4 regions of the Pseudocitrobacter sp. 2023LY-00077 genome follow, and region 2 is predicted to be linked to each of the others. Evidence: predicted binding sites of a transcription regulator. Region 2 holds the regulator's gene; each other region holds the start of a gene.
The links. The regulator CRP, encoded in region 2, controls carbon source genes, mostly activating them, when cyclic AMP is high. The targets are predictions, from matches to a motif close to ATGTGANNNNNNTCACAT.
Positions count from the first base shown of each region.

Region 1: aaeR (HTH-type transcriptional activator AaeR) is a predicted target of CRP. The motif match lies at 1,504-1,521, and genes of this name have one in related genera.
Region 3: udp (uridine phosphorylase) is a predicted target of CRP. The motif match lies at 2,880-2,897, and genes of this name have one in related genera.
Region 4: ACWWFX_RS01755 (CidA/LrgA family protein) is a predicted target of CRP. The motif match lies at 2,471-2,488, and genes of this name have one in related genera.

Region 1 is NZ_JBSPEI010000005.1:32,846-37,732, forward strand. It holds gene tldD (metalloprotease TldD) at 1-364, shown strand, start outside; gene aaeR (HTH-type transcriptional activator AaeR) at 551-1,486, opposite strand; gene aaeX (p-hydroxybenzoic acid efflux pump operon protein AaeX) at 1,617-1,820, shown strand; gene aaeA (p-hydroxybenzoic acid efflux pump subunit AaeA) at 1,828-2,760, shown strand; gene aaeB (p-hydroxybenzoic acid efflux pump subunit AaeB) at 2,766-4,733, shown strand; gene ACWWFX_RS08090 (barstar family protein) at 4,852-4,887, shown strand, end outside.
Region 2 is NZ_JBSPEI010000003.1:21,025-25,911, forward strand. It holds gene ACWWFX_RS04540 (hydrolase) at 1-537, shown strand, start outside; gene ACWWFX_RS04545 (YheU family protein) at 534-752, shown strand; gene ACWWFX_RS04550 (phosphoribulokinase) at 779-1,648, shown strand; gene ACWWFX_RS04555 (OsmC family protein) at 1,780-2,184, opposite strand; gene crp (cAMP-activated global transcriptional regulator CRP) at 2,487-3,119, shown strand; gene ACWWFX_RS04565 (YccS/YhfK family putative transporter) at 3,168-4,887, shown strand, end outside.
Region 3 is NZ_JBSPEI010000022.1:16,973-21,859, reverse strand. It holds gene metE (5-methyltetrahydropteroyltriglutamate--homocysteine S-methyltransferase) at 1-1,907, shown strand, start outside; gene ACWWFX_RS21970 (dienelactone hydrolase family protein) at 1,951-2,760, opposite strand; gene udp (uridine phosphorylase) at 3,022-3,783, shown strand; gene rmuC (DNA recombination protein RmuC) at 3,921-4,887, shown strand, end outside.
Region 4 is NZ_JBSPEI010000001.1:380,050-384,936, reverse strand. It holds gene gtdA (gentisate 1,2-dioxygenase) at 1-12, opposite strand, end outside; gene mhbT (3-hydroxybenzoate transporter MhbT) at 24-1,382, opposite strand; gene ACWWFX_RS01760 (LysR substrate-binding domain-containing protein) at 1,508-2,431, shown strand; gene ACWWFX_RS01755 (CidA/LrgA family protein) at 2,537-2,935, shown strand; gene ACWWFX_RS01750 (CidB/LrgB family autolysis modulator) at 2,932-3,627, shown strand; gene cdd (cytidine deaminase) at 3,754-4,638, shown strand; gene sanA (outer membrane permeability protein SanA) at 4,761-4,887, shown strand, end outside.

The DNA of each region.
Region 1 (4,887 bases), on a different contig from region 2:
GCGTATGACCAATACCTATATGCTGGCCGGGAAATCGACGCCGCAGGAGATTATCGAATCCGTTGAGTACGGCATCTACGCGCCGAACTTTGGCGGCGGCCAGGTGGATATCACCTCCGGGAAATTCGTCTTCTCGACGTCAGAAGCGTATCTGATTGAAAACGGTAAAGTCACGAAACCGGTGAAAGGCGCGACGCTGATTGGTTCCGGTATTGAAACCATGCAGCAGATTTCCATGGTCGGTAACGACCTGAAGCTGGATAACGGCGTGGGCGTTTGCGGTAAAGAGGGGCAGAGCCTGCCGGTTGGCGTGGGTCAGCCGACGCTGAAGGTTGATAACCTGACCGTGGGTGGCACCGCGTAATTTTGCCTTGCCGGATGGCGGCTTCGCCTTATCCGGCCTACGGTGTTGTGCGCGTTGTTGCCGGATGGCGGCTTTGCCTTATCCGGCCTACGGTGCTGTGCGCGTTGTTGCCGGATGGTGGCTTTGCCTTATCCGGCCTACCGATCGAGTAGGCCTGATAAGCGTAGCGCCATCAGGCAATATGTTTCACCGCTCTCCCGTCTCATCTTTGTCCCGCATCCCCTGATACAGCCTGGCGACCTCGACAAAATAATCGGTCAGGTAATTAATACACACCTGCACTTTCAGCGGCAGCTTATCTTTCTCGGTATAAAGTGCGTAAACCGGACGCGGATCGGACTGGTAGCGCGGCAGTAAAATTTCTACCTCGCCACGGTTAATCTCTTCAATCACCCACATTAGCGGCACGTATGCGATCCCCGCGCCCGCAGAGAGCCAGCGGCTAAGCGTCATCGGATCGTTAGTCACGAATCGCCCTTCAGGAATCAGGCGTGTTGTCAGGCCTTCGGGGGCGATCAGCTCAAATTCGTTGTCCGGACGTACGCTGTATTCCAGCCATGAATGGTTGGCGAGGTCAGCGGGTTTCTCAGGAATGCCTGCATGTTGTAGATAACTTTTAGCCGCGCAGATAACCATCGGCATCGAGCCTAACCGGCGCGAGAAGAGGCTGGAATCCTGCAACGCGCCGACGCGGATCACCACATCAAGGCCATCGGCAATCAGGTCCGGCGCCGGAATACCCGTAACCAGATTTACCGTCAGGCCGGTGTACTCCTTCAACATCTCTGCGGTGATCCGCGCGAGGACATTTTGTGCCATAGTTGAAGAACACCCGATTCGCAGCGTACCGATAGGTGTGTTGTTAAACGCGTAGAGCTGTTCGTGGACGTCCTGAGCCTCAAATAGCATACGGCGGCAGCCCTGGTAATATATTTTGCCGGCTTCTGTGAGACCTATACTACGTGTGCTGCGGTTTAACAGCTTAACTTGTAACTCATCTTCCAGCTTTGATACAGTCTGACTGATGGAAGAGACGCTCATCTGAAGCTGTTTCGCGGCGGCGGTGAACGAGCCTTGCTCGACCACTTTCGCAAACACCGACATTCGTTTTAGTCGTTCCATTATTCACTCTGGCTTAAAAGTGATTTAGATCACAATATATAGATAACGGCATAACAGTTACGTTAATATACTGTTAGCTGAATAATTAAAGCGCACTCTCACCTGCACGCTAGTCTAAACCAAGGTCAACATGAGTCTGTTTCCTGTCATTGTGATTTTCGGCCTGTCATTCCCGCCGATCTTCTTTGAGTTGCTATTGTCGCTCGCCATCTTCTGGGGAGTGAGGCGACTGCTTATTCCAACCGGTATCTATGACTTTGTCTGGCACCCTGCGCTGTTCAATACTGCATTGTATTGCTGTCTTTTTTATCTGATATCACGTTTGTTCGTTTGAGGTAGATGTGAAAACGCTAATAAGAAAAATCTCCCGTACAGCCATCACACTGATACTGGTTATTCTGGCCTTTGTCGCCATTTTCCGCGCCTGGGTGTACTACACCGAGTCGCCATGGACGCGTGATGCGCGCTTTAGTGCAGACGTGGTCGCCATCGCGCCTGATGTCTCCGGGCTGATTACTCAGGTAAATATCAAGGATAACCAACTGGTTAATAAAGACCAGGTATTGTTCACGATTGACCAGCCACGTTACCAGAAAGCGCTGGAAGAAGCTGAAGCTGATGTGTCGTATTACAAAGCGCTCGCCAGCGAAAAGCGTCGCGAAGCCGGGCGTCGTAACCAGTTAGGCATTCAGGCGATGTCGCGTGAGGAAATCGACCAGGCCAATAACGTCCTGCAAACCGTCGAGCATCAGTTAGCCAAGGCACAGGCAACCCGCGACCTTGCGCGCCTTGACCTTGACCGCACCGTTATTCGCGCGCCTGCCGCCGGTTGGGTCACTAACCTCAACGTCTTTAACGGTGAGTTTATTACCCGTGGCTCCACGGCGGTGGCGCTGGTGAAAAAGAATTCGTTCTACGTGCTGGCCTACCTGGAAGAAACCAAGCTGGAAGGTGTGCGAAAAGGCTATCGTGCGGAAGTCACCCCGCTTGGCAGCAACCGTGTTATCAAAGGCACCGTAGATAGCATCGCGGCGGGCGTGACCAACGCCAGCAGCAGCAATGATGCGAAAGGCATGGCAACCATTGATTCCAACCTTGAATGGGTACGTCTTGCGCAGCGTGTGCCGGTCCGTATTCATCTTGATGAACAGCAGGACAATATCTGGCCTGCCGGGACAACCGCAACGGTAGTGATTACCGGTGAAAAAGACCGGGACGCGCAGAATATGACCTTCTTCCAGAAACTGGCGTTGCGTCTGCGTGAGTTCGGTTAATCGTTATGGGCATTTTTAGCATTGCCAATCAGCACATCCGCTTTGCCATTAAACTGGCGTGCGCGATTGTGCTGGCGCTGTTTGTCGGTTTCCACTTTGAGCTGGAAACGCCGCGCTGGGCGGTACTGACGGCAGCAATCGTCGCGGCAGGCCCGGCATTTGCCGCCGGTGGCGAGCCCTATTCCGGTGCTATCCGCTACCGCGGGATGCTGCGTATCATCGGGACCTTTATCGGGTGTATCGCAGCGTTAACCATCATTATTGTGATGATCCGCGCGCCGCTGTTAATGATTCTGGTGTGCTGTATTTGGGCCGGTTTTTGTACCTGGCTCTCCTCGCTGGTACGCGTAGAAAACTCCTACGCGTGGGGGCTGGCGGGCTACACGGCGCTGATAATCGTTATCACTATTCAGACCGAGCCGCTTCTCACGCCGCAATTTGCGGTCGAACGCTGTAGCGAGATCGTCATTGGTATCGTCTGCGCGATCATGGCCGATCTGCTTTTCTCCCCGCGATCGATCAAAAAAGAGATCGACCTTGAACTGGATACCCTGCTTATCGATCAATATCGCCTGATGCAGCTGTGCATCAAGCATGGTGACAGTGAAGAAGTTGACCGCGCGTGGAGTGGGCTGGTGCGCCGCACCGCAGCCCTGGGTGGGATGCGCAGCAACCTGAGCATGGAGTCTTCCCGCTGGTCGCGCGCTAATCGGCGCTTAAAGGCGCTGAACACGGTCTCCCTGACCATGATCACCCAGGCTTGTGAAACCTACATCATTCAGAACACACGTCCGGAAACGGTTACCGATGACTATCGCGAACTCTTCGCTGAGCCGGTTGAGACCGTGCAGGACGTGCATCGCCAACTTAAACGCATGCGTCGGGTGATGGCCTGGACGGGTGAACACGGCACGCCGGTAACGATTTACGGCTGGGTGGGTACGGCGACGCGCTACCTGCTGCTAAAACGCGGCGTGATTGGCAACGCCAAAATCAGCGCCCGCGAAGAGGAAATTCTTCAGGACGAAGTGGTGGTGAAGGCCGAGTCTGCCGAACGCCACCATGCGATGGTTAACTTCTGGCGTACGACGGTGTCCTGCGTGCTGGGCACGCTCTTCTGGCTGTGGACCGGCTGGACATCCGGCAGTGGGGCGATGGTGATGATTGCGGTGGTCACCTCGCTGGCTATGCGTTTGCCAAACCCTCGAATGGTCGCCGTCGACTTCCTTTACGGCACGCAGCTGGCGCTGCCGCTGGGAACGCTTTTCTTCCTGGTGATCATCCCATCTACCCAGCAAAGCATGCTGTTACTCTGCATCAGCCTTGCGGTGCTGGCATTCTTTATTGGTATCGAGGTGCAGAAACGGCGGCTGGGATCGCTGGGCGCGCTGGCGAGTACCATCAACATTATCGTGCTCGATAACCCGATGAAATTTGAATTTAGCCAGTTTCTCGATAGCGCGTTGGGCCAGCTGGTGGGCTGCTTCCTGGCGCTGATGGTTATCATGCTGATTCGCGATAACTCGCGTGAGCGGACGGGCCGCGTACTGCTGAACCAGTTTGTGTCGGCCGCAGTTTCGGCGATGACCACCAACTCCGCGCGACGTAAAGAGAACCATCTACCGGCGCTCTATCAGCAACTTTTCCTGTTGCTGAATAAATTCCCTGACGATATCGCTAAATTCCGTCTGGCCCTGTCGCTGATTATTGCGCACCAGCGTCTGCGCGATGCGCCAGTGCCGGTGAATCAGGATCTCTCTGAGTTTCACCGCCAGCTCAGACGCACGGCGGACAGCGTGATCTCTGCGGGCAACGATGATAAACGTCGTCGCTACTTCCTGCGTCTATTGGAAGAGTTAGATATCTATCAGGAAAAATTACGTATCTGGGACGCCTCGCCGCAGGTTACCGAACCGGTTAGTCGGCTGGTGGCGATGCTGCATAAGTATCAGAGCGCACTAACGAACAGCTAGCAATCACCCAGGCCCACGCACATTTCTCCCTCCTGTCAAAGCCGACGCCCTCAGCGTCGGTTTTTTTATCGCTATACTTAGAGGCGGATGACAGCGGCGGGAAAATTGAGGGCGAGTGATGGAAGTCTATTCTTTTGATTTTGATGAAATAGAA
Region 2 (4,887 bases):
CTGCTGGCGAAAGAAGGCCCTACGGTTCCGCTGGATGCTGCGGTGATTGTCTCCGCGCCATTTGTGCTGGAAGCCTGTAGCTATCATATGGAAAAGGGCTTTTCGCGGGTGTATCAGCGCTATTTGCTGAACCTGTTAAAAGGCAACGCCTCGCGCAAACTGGCGGCGTATCCCGGCACGCTGCCGGTCGATTTGCGCCAGTTGAAGCGCGTGCGCAAAATCCGTGAATTTGATGACCTGATTACTGCCAAAATTCACGGTTTCGCCGACGCTATCGACTATTATCGTCAATGTAGCGCCATGCCGTTGCTCAATCAGATAGCCATTCCGACGCTGATTATTCATGCGAAAGACGATCCGTTTATGGATCACCACGTTATCCCCGACGCCGACGCCCTCCCCGCCTGCGTCGAATACCAGTTAACGGAACATGGCGGTCACGTCGGCTTTATCGGCGGCACCTTCCGCCGCCCGCAAATGTGGCTGGAGCGACGTATTCCCGACTGGCTGATGCCGTGGCTTGGAGGTGAAAAATGATCATTCCGTGGCAAGACATCGACGCTGAAACGCTCGATAACCTGATTGAAAGCTTTGTGTTGCGTGAAGGCACCGATTATGGTGAATATGAACGTTCACTTGCGCAAAAGGTCGCCGACGTAAAACAGCAACTACAACGTGGCGAAGCGGTACTGGTGTGGTCGGAACTTCATGAAACCGTCAACATTATGCCCCGCAGCCAGTTTCGCGGTTAATCTTACCGACTCGGGAGTTGTTCGCTATGTCTGCCAAACATCCGGTTATCGCCGTCACGGGTTCCAGCGGGGCGGGAACCACCACCACCAGCCTAGCGTTCCGCAAGATTTTCGCCCAGCTCAAACTCCATGCCGCAGAGGTGGAAGGCGACAGCTTTCATCGCTACACGCGTCCGGAAATGGACTTAGCTATTCGTAAGGCGCGCGATATGGGGCGTCATATCAGCTACTTCGGGCCGGATGCCAACGACTTCAGCCTGCTGGAACAAACGTTCCGCGAGTACGGGCACAGCGGCACCGGACAGTCGCGAAAATATCTGCATACCTATGATGAAGCCGTGCCGTGGAATCAGGTGCCGGGAACCTTTACCCCGTGGCAACCGCTGCCTGAGCCGACCGACGTGCTGTTCTATGAAGGGCTGCACGGCGGCGTGGTCACGCCGCATCATGATGTGGCAAAGCATGTCGATTTACTGGTGGGTGTGGTGCCAATCGTAAACCTGGAGTGGATCCAGAAGATGATCCGCGACACCAGCGAGCGGGGTCACTCCCGCGAGGCGGTGATGGATTCCGTGGTCCGTTCGATGGAAGATTACATCAACTACATCACCCCGCAGTTCTCGCGCACGCATCTCAACTTCCAGCGTGTGCCAACGGTCGATACCTCCGATCCCTTCGCCGCCAAAGGCATTCCGTCGCTGGATGAGAGCTTTGTGGTGATCCACTTCCGCAATCTCGATAATATCGATTTCCCGTGGCTGCTGGCGATGTTGCAGGGCTCGTTTATCTCGCATATGAATACGCTGGTAGTGCCCGGCGGCAAGATGGGGCTGGCGATGGAATTGATCATGACGCCGCTGGTGCAGCGGTTGATGGAAGGGAAGAAGATTGGGTGAAGGGTGCAGGCTGGGCCCCTCACCCCGGCCCTCTCCCGCAGGGAGAGGGAGAAAATCAGCGCAGAACCTGAACACCGCACGGTCAGTCCCCTCTCCCTGCGGGAGAGGGTTAGGGTGAGGGGTGTCTCAACTTACCCCTCCACCACCTCATAAGAATGGGTAATGTTCACCGCTTTGCCCAGCATCAGCGCCACTGAACAATATTTCTCAGCGGACAAATCCACCGCACGGGACACCGCCGCATCTTTCAGCTCTTTGCCGGTCACAATGAAGTGCAGATTAATGTGCGTGAACAGACGTGGCGCTTCTTCGCGGCGTTCAGACGTCAGTTTAACTTCACAATCGGTCACGTCGTAACGGCCCTTTTGCAGAATAGACACCACGTCGATAGCGCTACAGCCGCCCGCTGCCATCAGCACGATTTCCATCGGGCTTGGCGCTTTATCACCTGAGTTGCCATCCATCAAAATCTGGTGCCCGGAAGCCGACTCACCCAGGAAGGTTAACCCTTCAACCCATTTCACACGCGCTTGCATAATTGTCACTCCAGAGTTGCAAATTTATTGTCAGATTACGCGCACATAACAAATCTCGCAACGGAAGTAGACCTGGGTCATGCTGAAGCGAGACACCAGGAGACACACGGCAAAAGCTATGCTAAAACAGTCGGGATGCTACAGAGATACATAAACGTACTGCATGTATGCAGAGGACATCACATACTGGTCGCGACAATCTTTGACGACCAACTTCCCAGGTAGAGGGAAGGATATTATTTCAACCAGTGGCTGCCTGATTTATGCCGCTGGCGATAGCTTATAACAGAGGATAACCGCGCATGGTGCTTGGCAAACCGCAAACAGACCCGACTCTCGAATGGTTCTTGTCTCATTGCCACATTCATAAGTACCCATCGAAGAGCACGCTGATTCACCAGGGTGAAAAAGCGGAAACGCTGTACTACATCGTTAAAGGCTCCGTGGCAGTACTCATCAAGGATGAGGAAGGCAAAGAGATGATCCTTTCCTACCTCAACCAGGGCGATTTCATCGGTGAACTGGGCCTGTTTGAAGAAGGCCAGGAACGTAGCGCCTGGGTTCGGGCGAAAACCGCCTGTGAAGTGGCTGAAATCTCCTATAAGAAATTCCGTCAGCTCATCCAGGTTAACCCGGATATCCTGATGCGTCTCTCGTCTCAGATGGCGCGCCGTCTGCAGGTCACCTCTGAGAAAGTGGGCAACCTGGCGTTCCTCGACGTTACCGGTCGTATCGCGCAGACGCTGCTGAATCTGGCAAAACAGCCGGATGCTATGACCCACCCGGACGGTATGCAGATCAAAATCACCCGTCAGGAAATCGGTCAGATCGTCGGCTGCTCTCGTGAAACCGTGGGTCGTATCCTGAAGATGCTGGAAGATCAGAACCTGATCTCCGCACACGGTAAAACGATCGTCGTTTACGGCACGCGTTAATCCCGTCTGACGGCGTATTGTTCGCGCAATACGCCGTTTTTGTCTCGTATGTGGCGCAGGCTGATTTACCATCCGGAAGTCAACTATGCACTGCGGCAAACGCTGGTGTTATGTTTGCCGGTCGCCGTCGGCCTGATTCTTGGCCAGCTTCAACACGGCTTACTGTTCTCTTTAGTGCCTGCCTGCTGCAACATCGCCGGGTTGGATACTCCCCATAAACGTTTCTTCAAACGCCTGATTATCGGTGGGTCGCTGTTCGCCGGTTGCAGCCTGATTGTGCAACTGCTGTTGGCCGATGATATCCCGCTGCCGTTTATTCTCACCGGTCTGGCGATGGTGCTGGGCGTTACCGCCGAAATCAGCGCCCTGCACGGGCGATTACTTCCGGCCTCGCTAATTGCCGCGATTTTTACCCTGAGCCTGGCGGGCAATATGCCTATCTGGGAACCGTTACTGATCTACGCGCTCGGCACGCTGTGGTACGGGTTGTTCAACTGGTTTTGGTTCTGGCTGTGGCGTGAACAACCGCTACGCGAGTCGTTAAGCCTGCTTTACCGCCAACTGGCGGAGTACTGCGAAGCCAAATATAGCCTGCTGACGCAACATACCGACCCCAATACCGCCCTGCCGCCGTTGCTTAATCGTCAGCAGAAAGTGGTCGATCTGATTTCCCAGTGCTATCAGCAGATGCACATGCTGGCGGCCAATCAGCACAATGATTACAAGCGCCTGCTGCGCGCCTTCCAGATGGGGCTGGATTTGCAGGAGCACATTTCGGTGAGTCTGCACCAGCCGGAAGAGGTGCAAAAACTGGTCGAGCGCAGCCACGCCGAAGCGGTGATTCGCTGGAACGCGCAAACCGTCGCCGCGCGCCTGCGGGTCATGGCCGATGATATTCTCTATCACCGCTTCCCGACGCGCTTCAACATGGATAAGCAAATTGGCGCGCTGGAGAAAATTGCCCGCCAGCATCCCGATAACCCGGTTGGGCAATTCTGCGCCTGGCACTTCAGCCGCATCGCCAAAGTGTTGCGTTCGCAGCGTCCGCTTTATCCGCGTAATCTGATGGCTGATAAAGAGCGCCGTCTGCCGCTGTTCCCGGCGCTGAAAAGCTATCTGTCGCTGAAATCGCCCGCGCTGCGTAATGCCGCACGTTTAAGCGTGATGCTGAGCATCGCCAGCCTGATGGGCGCAGCGCTGCATCTGCCAAAACCCTACTGGATCTTAATGACCGTGCTGTTGGTGACGCAAAACGGTTACGGCGCGACGCGCGTGCGTATCTTCCACCGTGCGGCGGGCACCCTGGCGGGGCTGGTGATTGCCGCCGCCACACTGCATTATCACTTCCCGGAAGGGTTTGCGCTGGCCGCGATGCTGGTGATCACTCTGATAAGCTATCTGATCATTCGTAAAAGCTACGGCTGGGCGACGGTGGGTTTCACCATTACGGCGGTATATACCCTGCAATTGCTGACGCTCAACGGCGAGCAGTTTATCGTCGCGCGTTTCGCCGACACCATTATTGGCTGCCTGATTGCCTTCGGCGGCATGCTGTGGCTGTGGCCGCAGTGGCAAAGCGGCCTGCTGCGGAAAAATGCGCACTCTGCGCTGGAAGCGGATCAGGAAGCAATCCAGTTAATTTTGAGTGACGACCCTTCCGCGGAAAAACTGGCGTATCAACGTATGCGCGTCAACCAGGCGCATAACGCCTTGTTTAACTCGCTCAATCAGGCGATGCAGGAACCGGGCTTTAATACGCACTATCTGG
Region 3 (4,887 bases), on a different contig from region 2:
TTAATACCAACTATCACTACATGGTGCCGGAGTTCGTGAAAGGCCAGCAGTTCAAACTGACCTGGACACAGCTGCTGGAGGAAGTGGATGAAGCGCTGGCGTTGGGCCACCAGGTGAAGCCCGTTCTGCTGGGGCCGGTGACCTATCTGTGGTTGGGTAAGGTCAAAGGCGAGGCATTTGACCGTCTGAACCTGCTCAAAGACATTCTGCCGGTTTATCAGCATGTGCTGAGTGCGCTGGCAAAACGCGGTATTGAGTGGGTACAGATTGATGAACCGGCGCTGGTGCTGGAACTGCCGCAGGCGTGGCGGGAAGCTTATCAATCCGCCTATGACGCTCTTCAGGGGCAGGTGAAATTGCTGCTGACGACTTACTTTGAAGGCGTCACACCTAACCTGGATACCCTTACTGCTCTGCCGATCCAGGGCCTGCATGTTGACCTGGTTCATGGCAAAGATGATGTTGCCGAACTGCATAAGCGCTTGCCTGCCGACTGGCTACTCTCCGCCGGGTTGATTAACGGACGTAACGTCTGGCGCGCCGATCTTACGGAAAAATATGCACAAATTCGCGAAATCGTCGGCAAACGCTCGCTATGGGTGGCATCGTCCTGCTCATTGCTGCACAGCCCAATCGATCTGAGCGTGGAGACGCGTCTGGATGCGGAGGTGAAAAGCTGGTTTGCCTTCGCTCTGCAAAAATGTGAAGAACTGGCGCTGTTGCGCGATGCGCTCAATAGCGGTGATACGTCTGCGCTGGCAGCGTGGAGCGCCCCGATTCAGGCGCGTCGTCACTCAACCCGCGTTCATAATGCGGCGGTAGCAAAACGTCTGGCGGCCATTACCACGCAGGATAGCCAGCGTGCAAATGCTTATGACGTGCGGGCGCAAGCCCAGCGCGCGCGTTTTAACCTGCCTGCCTGGCCGACCACCACGATTGGTTCCTTCCCGCAAACCACGGAAATTCGCACCCTGCGCCTGGATTTCAAAAAGGGTAATCTTGATGCCAACAACTACCGCACGGGCATTGCGGAACAGATTAAACAGGCCATTGTGGAGCAGGAACGTTTAGGGCTTGATGTGCTGGTCCACGGCGAAGCTGAGCGTAATGACATGGTGGAATACTTTGGCGAACATCTGGACGGTTTTGTCTTTACGCAAAACGGCTGGGTGCAGAGCTACGGTTCCCGCTGTGTGAAACCGCCGATTGTTATTGGTGACGTCAGCCGCCCGGCTCCGATCACCGTGGAGTGGGCGAAATACGCGCAGTCGCTGACCGACAAGCCAGTGAAAGGGATGCTCACGGGGCCGGTGACGATTCTCTGCTGGTCCTTCCCGCGTGAAGACGTGAGCCGTGAAACCATCGCCAAACAGATTGCGCTGGCGCTGCGTGATGAAGTGGCGGACCTGGAAGCCGCTGGAATTGGCATCATCCAGATTGACGAACCGGCACTGCGCGAAGGCTTACCGCTGCGCCGCAGCGACTGGGACGCGTATCTCCAGTGGGGCGTGGAAGCCTTCCGTATCAACGCCGCCGTGGCGAAAGATGACACGCAAATCCACACGCATATGTGTTACTGCGAGTTCAACGACATCATGGATTCGATTGCGGCGCTGGATGCAGACGTCATCACTATCGAAACCTCGCGTTCCGATATGGAGTTGCTGGAATCATTTGAAGAGTTTGATTACCCGAACGAAATCGGGCCTGGCGTGTATGACATTCATTCACCGAACGTGCCGAGCGTGGAGTGGATTGAAGCGCTGCTGAAGAAAGCCGAACAGCGCATCCCGGCGGAACGCCTGTGGGTCAACCCGGACTGTGGCCTGAAAACCCGCGGCTGGCCAGAGACCCGCGCGGCGCTGGCGAACATGGTGCAGGCGGCGCAGAATTTGCGTAAGGGGTAAAGTGTACTGGCCCGGTAAGCGAACGCATTACCGGGCAAAATCCTTATTTTTTCCCACCATACTGCTTAAACCACTCCAGCATGCGCTGCCAGCCATCTTTCGCCGATTCTTCATGATAACTTGGACGATAATCCGCATTGAACGCATGCCCGGCGTCCGGGTAAACAATAATATCCGCTTTGGCATTGGCGGCGCGCAGTGCGTGGCGCATGGTTTCTACGGTATCAACCGGAATGCCAGTATCCTGACCGCCGTATAAACCCAGTACCGGTGCATTGAGATCGACGGCGATATCGACAGGATGTTTCGGTGAATTCAGTGATTTATCGCCCAGCAATTTTCCATACCATGCGACGGCGGCTTTTAACTGCGGGTTATGTGCAGCATACAGCCAGGCGATGCGGCCACCCCAGCAGAAGCCGGTGATCATCAGGCGACTGGCATCCCCACCATTGCGTGATGCCCAGTTGGCAACGTGGTCAAGATCGGCCAGCACCTGTGCGTCAGGTACTTTCGTGACCAGGTTATTAAAGAGGGTCGGGATATCGGCATAGTCGTTCGGATCGCCCTGACGGAAATAGAGCTCTGGCGCGATGGCCAGATAGCCTTCTAAGGCCAGGCGGCGACAAATATCGCGAATGTGTTCATGGACGCCAAAAATCTCCTGCACTACGATTACCACCGGAAGCGGGCCATCGCTGTGTTTTGGGCGTGCGTGATACGCGGGTAGCTGATCGCCCTGAGAGGGGATCGATGTTTCGCCAGCGGTTATTTCGGCCTCTGATGTGCGAACAGTGGTCGTTGCGTGAGGTGATGCGGCAGGTGCAAACCCAGGTTGGTTGTTGGTGGTCATGGCATTCTCCGTACCTTTAAATGAGCTTTTAGCGCTTCTGTAATGTTCTTTAATATAGACAAATCACAGTGCCTGAATACGGGCGATTTTTGTGCAACAACGGAAGATATAACTTGTTAATGTGATGTGAATCACTTTTTGCGTGGAATCTTATGCAATATTTTTGGTTCCTGGTGACGGTGGTCACGAAATGTTGTCTTCGTCTTCTGTAAAGTGGCTTTTTGCTTCTTCTGACAAAACCGATCCACAGAGGAGTTTTCTATGTCTAAGTCTGATGTTTTTCATCTCGGCCTCACTAAAAACGATTTACAAGGGGCTACGCTGGCTATCGTCCCTGGCGATCCGGAGCGTGTGGAAAAGATCGCCGCGCTGATGGAAAAGCCGGTCAAACTGGCATCCCATCGCGAATTTACCTCCTGGCGTGCTGAGCTTGATGGCAAGCCGGTGATTGTGTGCTCTACCGGTATCGGCGGCCCGTCTACTTCTATTGCCGTTGAAGAGCTGGCGCAGCTGGGCATCCGCACTTTCCTGCGCGTCGGTACTACCGGCGCGATTCAGCCGCATATCAACGTAGGCGACGTGCTGGTCACCACCGCATCCGTTCGTCTGGACGGTGCGAGTCTGCACTTTGCGCCGATGGAATATCCGGCTGTGGCTGATTTCGACTGCACCACCGCGCTGGTTGCGGCGGCCAAAGAGATTGGCGCGACCACGCACGTTGGCGTAACCGCGTCCTCCGACACCTTCTATCCGGGTCAGGAACGCTACGATACCTTCTCTGGCCGCGTGGTTAGCCGCTTCAAAGGCTCCATGGAAGAGTGGCAGTCGATGGGCGTGATGAACTACGAGATGGAATCCGCGACGCTGCTGACCATGTGTTCCAGCCAGGGGCTGCGCGCAGGGATGGTCGCGGGCGTGATTGTGAACCGTACTCAGCAGGAGATCCCGAACGCTGAGACGATGAAACAAACCGAAAGCCACGCGGTGAAAATCGTTGTGGAAGCGGCTCGCCGCCTGCTGTAAACCTTCTTCTCTTCTTAAAGGCCGACACGTTCGGCCTTTTTCATTTTGCGTACCTCCTCGCAGGAAAAACCTTTTCAACTGGACATCTATACAGCACAATTCTATTTTTGCCGTAAGTCGTTCATGCAGGGGGCATTGTGGATATCGCCATTCTTATTTATTTTCTGGTTGCACTGGCGGGCGTTGCGCTGGGTTGGCTGGCCGCGAGCTATCGCGTCGCGCAGCAGCGGGCGGAACAACTGGCCGAAGAGCGTGATATCTACGGCGAGCTGAGCGCTGCGAAGCAACAGCTGGCTCAGAACGCGCACTGGCGCGAGGAGTGCGAGCTGCTGAACAATGAACTGCGTAGCCTGCGTGAAATCAATACCTCGCTGGAAGCCGATTTGCGTGAAGTGACCACGCGGCTGGAAGCCACGCAGCATCATGCGGAAGACAAAATTCGCCAGATGATCAACAGCGAGCAGCGCCTGAGCGAGCAGTTCGAAAACCTGGCCAACCGTATCTTTGAACACAGCAATCGTCGGGTGGATGAGCAAAACCGTCAAAGCCTCAACAGTTTACTTACCCCGTTGCGCGAGCAGCTTGACGGCTTTCGCCGCCAGGTGCAGGACAGTTTTGGCCAGGAAGCAAAAGAGCGCCACACGCTGGCCCATGAAATTCGTAATCTGCAACAGCTGAATGAACAGATGACGCGTGAAGCCGTCAACCTGACGCGCGCGTTAAAAGGCGACAATAAAACTCAGGGCAACTGGGGCGAAGTGGTGCTGACGCGCGTGCTGGAAGCCTCTGGCCTGCGTGAAGGTTACGAATACGAAACTCAGGTTAGTATCGAAACCGATACCCGCGCCCGCATGCAGCCGGACGTCATCGTTCGCCTGCCACAGGGAAAAGATGTGGTGGTCGATGCCAAAATGACGCTGGTGGCTTATGAACGCTACTTCAATGCCGAAGATGACGTCACCCGCGAACTGGCATTGCAGGAGCACATCGCCGCTGTGCGAAACCATATTCGCCTGCTGGGGCGCAAAGATTATCAGCAGCTTCCGGGGCTGCGAACGCTGGACTACGTCCTGATGTTTATCCCTGTTGAACCCGCCTTTTTGC
Region 4 (4,887 bases), on a different contig from region 2:
CATCTGGCTCATTGTTATTCTCCTTATTTATTCGCCACGCCCGCGGCAGGCAGCGTGTTGGGTACCGTTGTCGTCCGGCGAACAGCCAGGGTGAGTAGCGTCAACATGATGGCGCTAATGGCTGCCGGGACGGCAATCACGTAAAAAAGAGTGTCGAAAGAGAAGTTCATCGCCATCATCACCCCGCCGGAAAGCGAGCCGACAATCGCGCCGCAGCGCCCTACCGCGTTAGACCAGCTCACGCCTGTCGCGCGGCTTTGGGTTGGGTAAAGCATGGCGGTTAAGGCATTCAGGCCAACCTGCGAACCGCTGATGCCAATCCCGGTGCCGAAAATCGCCAGCGCCATCAGCCAGAGGCCGTTTTCGCTCAGGCCAATCATCACGATGCATACCGCACCCAGCGCGTAACTCACCGCCAGCACCCGGAAGGGGTTGAATTTGTCCATTAATACGCCGAGCAGAATTGCGCCCATCGTGCCGCCAATCTGGAACGCCGCCGTCACCCATGACGCATGTTGCAGGTCGATGCCACGATGGTTAAGCAGCGTCGGCATCCAGCTTGAGAGCAGATAGATAATCAGCAGGCTCATAAAGAACACCACCCATAGCATCAGCGTGATAGCGAGCTGACGTCCGGCGAAAAGCTGGCCAATGCTGCCTTTGTGCACCGAGGTCGGCTCATCGAGCCAGAAAGTGGTGTCGTCATAGCGCGCGTTGGTCATCTCGCCGACCAGCCGCGCGATGTGCGCCTGAGGCCGCTGACGACGCACCATCCAGCGAGGAGATTCCGGCAGCGCAACCAGTAAGTAGAAAAACAGGATCATCGGTAGCACGCCGCCAAGCACCAGAATGCCCGCCCAGCCGATCATACCCACCAGCTGTGCGCTGACGATCCCGCCAAAGGCGGAGCCAAGGGTAAAGCCGCAGAACATCAGGGTCACCAGCGCGCCACGACGGCGTGTTGGCAGATATTCGGAGGTCATGGTGATGGTATTGGGCATTGCGCCGCCTAATCCCAGCCCGGTTAAGAAGCGCAGGATAACCAGCGTTTCCAGATCCGGCGAAAAGGCGGAGAGCAGGCTGAGGATGCCGAAAAACGCCACGCACCATTCAATGACGCGCTTACGGCCAAAACGATCGGAAAGTGGCCCGCAAAGCAGCGCCCCGGCGGTGAGGCCGAGCAGGCCAGCACCAAATAGCGGGGCCAGTTCTGCCGCCGTCAACTGCCAGTGTGCGCGGATATCGGGGGCAATAAACCCGATCGCCGCCGTGTCGAATCCATCCATCATCACCACCAGAAAACAGCAGATAATGACACGCCACTGGAGCGCGCCGATGGGGGCTGCATCAATCAGAGCTTGTAGTTCACGTCGTTGAGTCATGGTAAATGCCTCAGGTGTGTAGGGTAGATGTTGTATTTGTTGTTTGTATGTAGCAAGTTTGTGGTAATTGAAATGAGTTGTACAATGGCTTTCCGTGCAGAGTCATAACCTGGAGGTTATTGCTGATGGCAAACTGGACGCAAAAACTGAAGCTTCATCACCTGCAAATGCTGGTCGCGCTGGGCGAGCAGTGCAATCTGACCCAGGTGGCGAAAAAGATGCACATCACGCAACCCGCCCTTTCCAAGTGGCTGACACAGTTCGAGGAAGAGGTCGGGATCACACTTTTCGAGCGTCACAGCAAAGGCTTACGCCCTTCTGAAGGGGGAAAACTACTGCTTGCGCACGCGCAACGCTTAATCAACGATCTCGAACGTTCGCAGTTTGAGATGGAACGTTTCAAACAGGGCGGCCTGGTCGGCAGCCTGAAAATCGGCTGCTCTCCGGTAGCGACCGATTGCGTCTCGCAGGCGATCTTTCCGCTGCTCAAAGAGATGCCTTCCCTGCATCTGAACATCGAAGAAAAGGTAATGACGCCGCTGCTGCATGATTTGCAGTCAGGCGTGGTGGATGTGGTGGTCGGACGTATCGGTGGGCGAGCGCTGGAGCTGCCGTTGAATTATCAGGTGCTCTATACGGAACCCGTTTGCTTTGTTGCCCGCACCGATCACCCTCTCGCGGCTTACGACCGATTGAGCTGGAAGGATCTGGAACCCTGGCGCTGGATAGTCTGGCCCACCGGCACGCCCATCCGCCAGAGTATTGATAACGCCCTTGTTGATAACGGCGTGATGCTGCCGGAAAACACCATTGAATCTGCCTCAATGAACGTCAGCGTGAACCTGCTGCAAAGCAGCGATATGATTTCGATTCTTTCTTTACGGCTGGCAGAACGCTACGCCCAACAAGGGCAGCTCACGATTCTGGCGTTGCCAAAGATTGAGCAGAAAGGCAGCGTCGGCGTATTCTGGAGAAAAAACGATCAGCCCTCGCAGGCCCTGAGTCGCTTTCTTTATCATTTATCACATCCGCTTCAGTCAGATGCCTGATGTTCCGCTTGTCTATGTCAGGTATGCTCACAATTCATGATGTGATCAGTAGCACATTTCTGGCTTTAATTGTATGATGAATGCGTTCCATCAAGGGTAACCAACATGAGCAAATCGCTGAATATTATCTGGCAATACCTGCGTGCTTTCGTCCTGATATATGCCTGTTTGTATGCGGGAATTTTTATCGCCTCGCTGCTACCGATCACCATCCCCGGCAGTATTATCGGGATGCTGATTATGTTCGTTTTACTGGCACTGCAAATCCTGCCGTCGAAGTGGGTTTTGCCGGGCTGCTACATTCTCATCCGCTATATGGCGCTGCTGTTCGTGCCTATCGGCGTTGGCGTTATGCAATATTACGACCTGCTCAGCGCCCAGTTCGGCCCTATCGTCGTCTCCTGCGCGGTCAGTACGCTCGTCGTCTTCCTGGTGGTGAGCTGGAGTTCGCACATTATCCATGGTGAACGCAAAGTAGTTGGTCAAAAAGGAACTGACGAATGATGCACTATATCTGGTGGTCGTTGCCGCTGACGCTGGTGGTCTTTTTTGCCGCGCGCTGGCTGGCTGCACGGGTTAAATTTCCGCTGCTCAATCCGCTGTTAGTGGCGATGGTGGTGATTATTCCCATCCTCCTGCTGACCGGCACGCCTTACGATCACTATTTCCAGGGCAGCAAAGTGCTTAACGATCTGCTGCAACCCGCCGTCGTGGCCCTCGCCTTTCCGCTGTATGAACAGCTGCACCAAATCCGCGCGCGCTGGAAATCAATTATCACTATCTGCTTTTTCGGCAGCGTAGTGGCGATGGTTACCGGTACCTCAGTGGCGCTGCTGATGGGCGCATCGCCCGAAATTGCCGCCTCTATTTTACCGAAATCGGTCACGACACCGATCGCGATGGCGGTCGGCGGCAGTATTGGCGGTATTCCAGCCATTAGCGCCGTCTGCGTGATTTTCGTCGGGATTCTGGGCGCGGTATTTGGCCATACTCTGCTGAACCTGATGCGCATTAATACCAAAGCCGCGCGTGGCCTGGCGATGGGAACAGCGTCGCACGCCCTGGGTACCGCTCGCTGTGCGGAAGTGGATTATCAGGAAGGCGCATTCAGTTCGCTGGCGCTGGTACTGTGCGGGATTATTACCTCGCTCGTGGCCCCGTTCCTGTTCCCGATAATTCTCTCTGTCGTCGGCTAAAATGCGACAGGTCACACATTTTGCAAAACGCTTGCATACGTTGCATAAATAATGAGATTTAGATCACTCATTTAAGCGTAATCGGCACGTACACTGTTTACCCTTACACTGTTACGAGGCAACGCCATGCACCCACGTTTTCAATCTGCTTTTTCGCAACTGCCTGCGGACCTGCAAACAGCCATCGCCCCCGTGCTGGCTGATGCGCACTTCTCCGCGATGCTGAGCGCCGGGCAGGTCTCATCGCTGCGTAATGCGACAGGACTGGACGAAGACGCGCTGGCTTTCGCGCTTCTGCCGCTGGCTGCCGCCTGCGCGCGCGCCGACCTTTCCCACTTCAACGTTGGCGCCATTGCGCGCGGCGTAAGCGGAACCTGGTACTTCGGCGGCAATATGGAATTTTTGGGCGCGACCATGCAGCAAACCGTCCATGCCGAACAAAGCGCTATCAGCCACGCCTGGCTGCGCGGTGAAAAAGCTCTCGCTGCGATCACCGTCAACTACACCCCTTGCGGCCACTGCCGTCAGTTTATGAATGAACTGAACAGCGGGCTGGCGCTGCGTATCAACCTGCCGGGCCGTGCGCCCCATACGCTGAAAGATTATTTGCCGGATGCGTTCGGGCCGAAAGATCTCGACATCAAAACGCTGCTGATGGATGAGCAGGACCACGGTTACCCGCTGCAAGGCGATGCGTTAACTCAGGCTGCCATTAAAGCCGCGAACAAAAGTCATACGCCATACAGCAAGTCGCCCTCCGGCGTGGCGCTGGAACTGGCCGACGGTACCATTTTTAGCGGGAGCTACGCTGAAAATGCTGCCTTCAACCCAACTCTACCGCCATTGCAGGGCGCACTGAATCTGTTAAGCCTGCATGGCTATGATTATCCTGCCATTACCCGTGCGATGCTTGCCGAACGCGCCGATGCGCCGCTCATCCAGTGGGATGCGACGGTAGCGACGCTGAAAGCGTTAGGCTGCCAGAACATCGACCGCGTCCTTCTCGGTTAATCTTTCAGTGCGGGCGAAAGCCCGCAACTGGCGAATTTCCCTGCAATTAACGCGCTGATTCTTGCTCTTAAGCGACGGGTAAAGTAGCCTGAAGACTCCTTTTCACCATCATTGAGCCTTTTATGTTGAAGCGCGTGTTTTACAGCCTGTTAGTCCTGCTCGGCCTGCTGCTGTTGACCGTGTTAGGTCTCGATCGCTGGATGAGCTGGAAAACCGCGCCGTATATCTACGACGATCTGCAGGATCTCC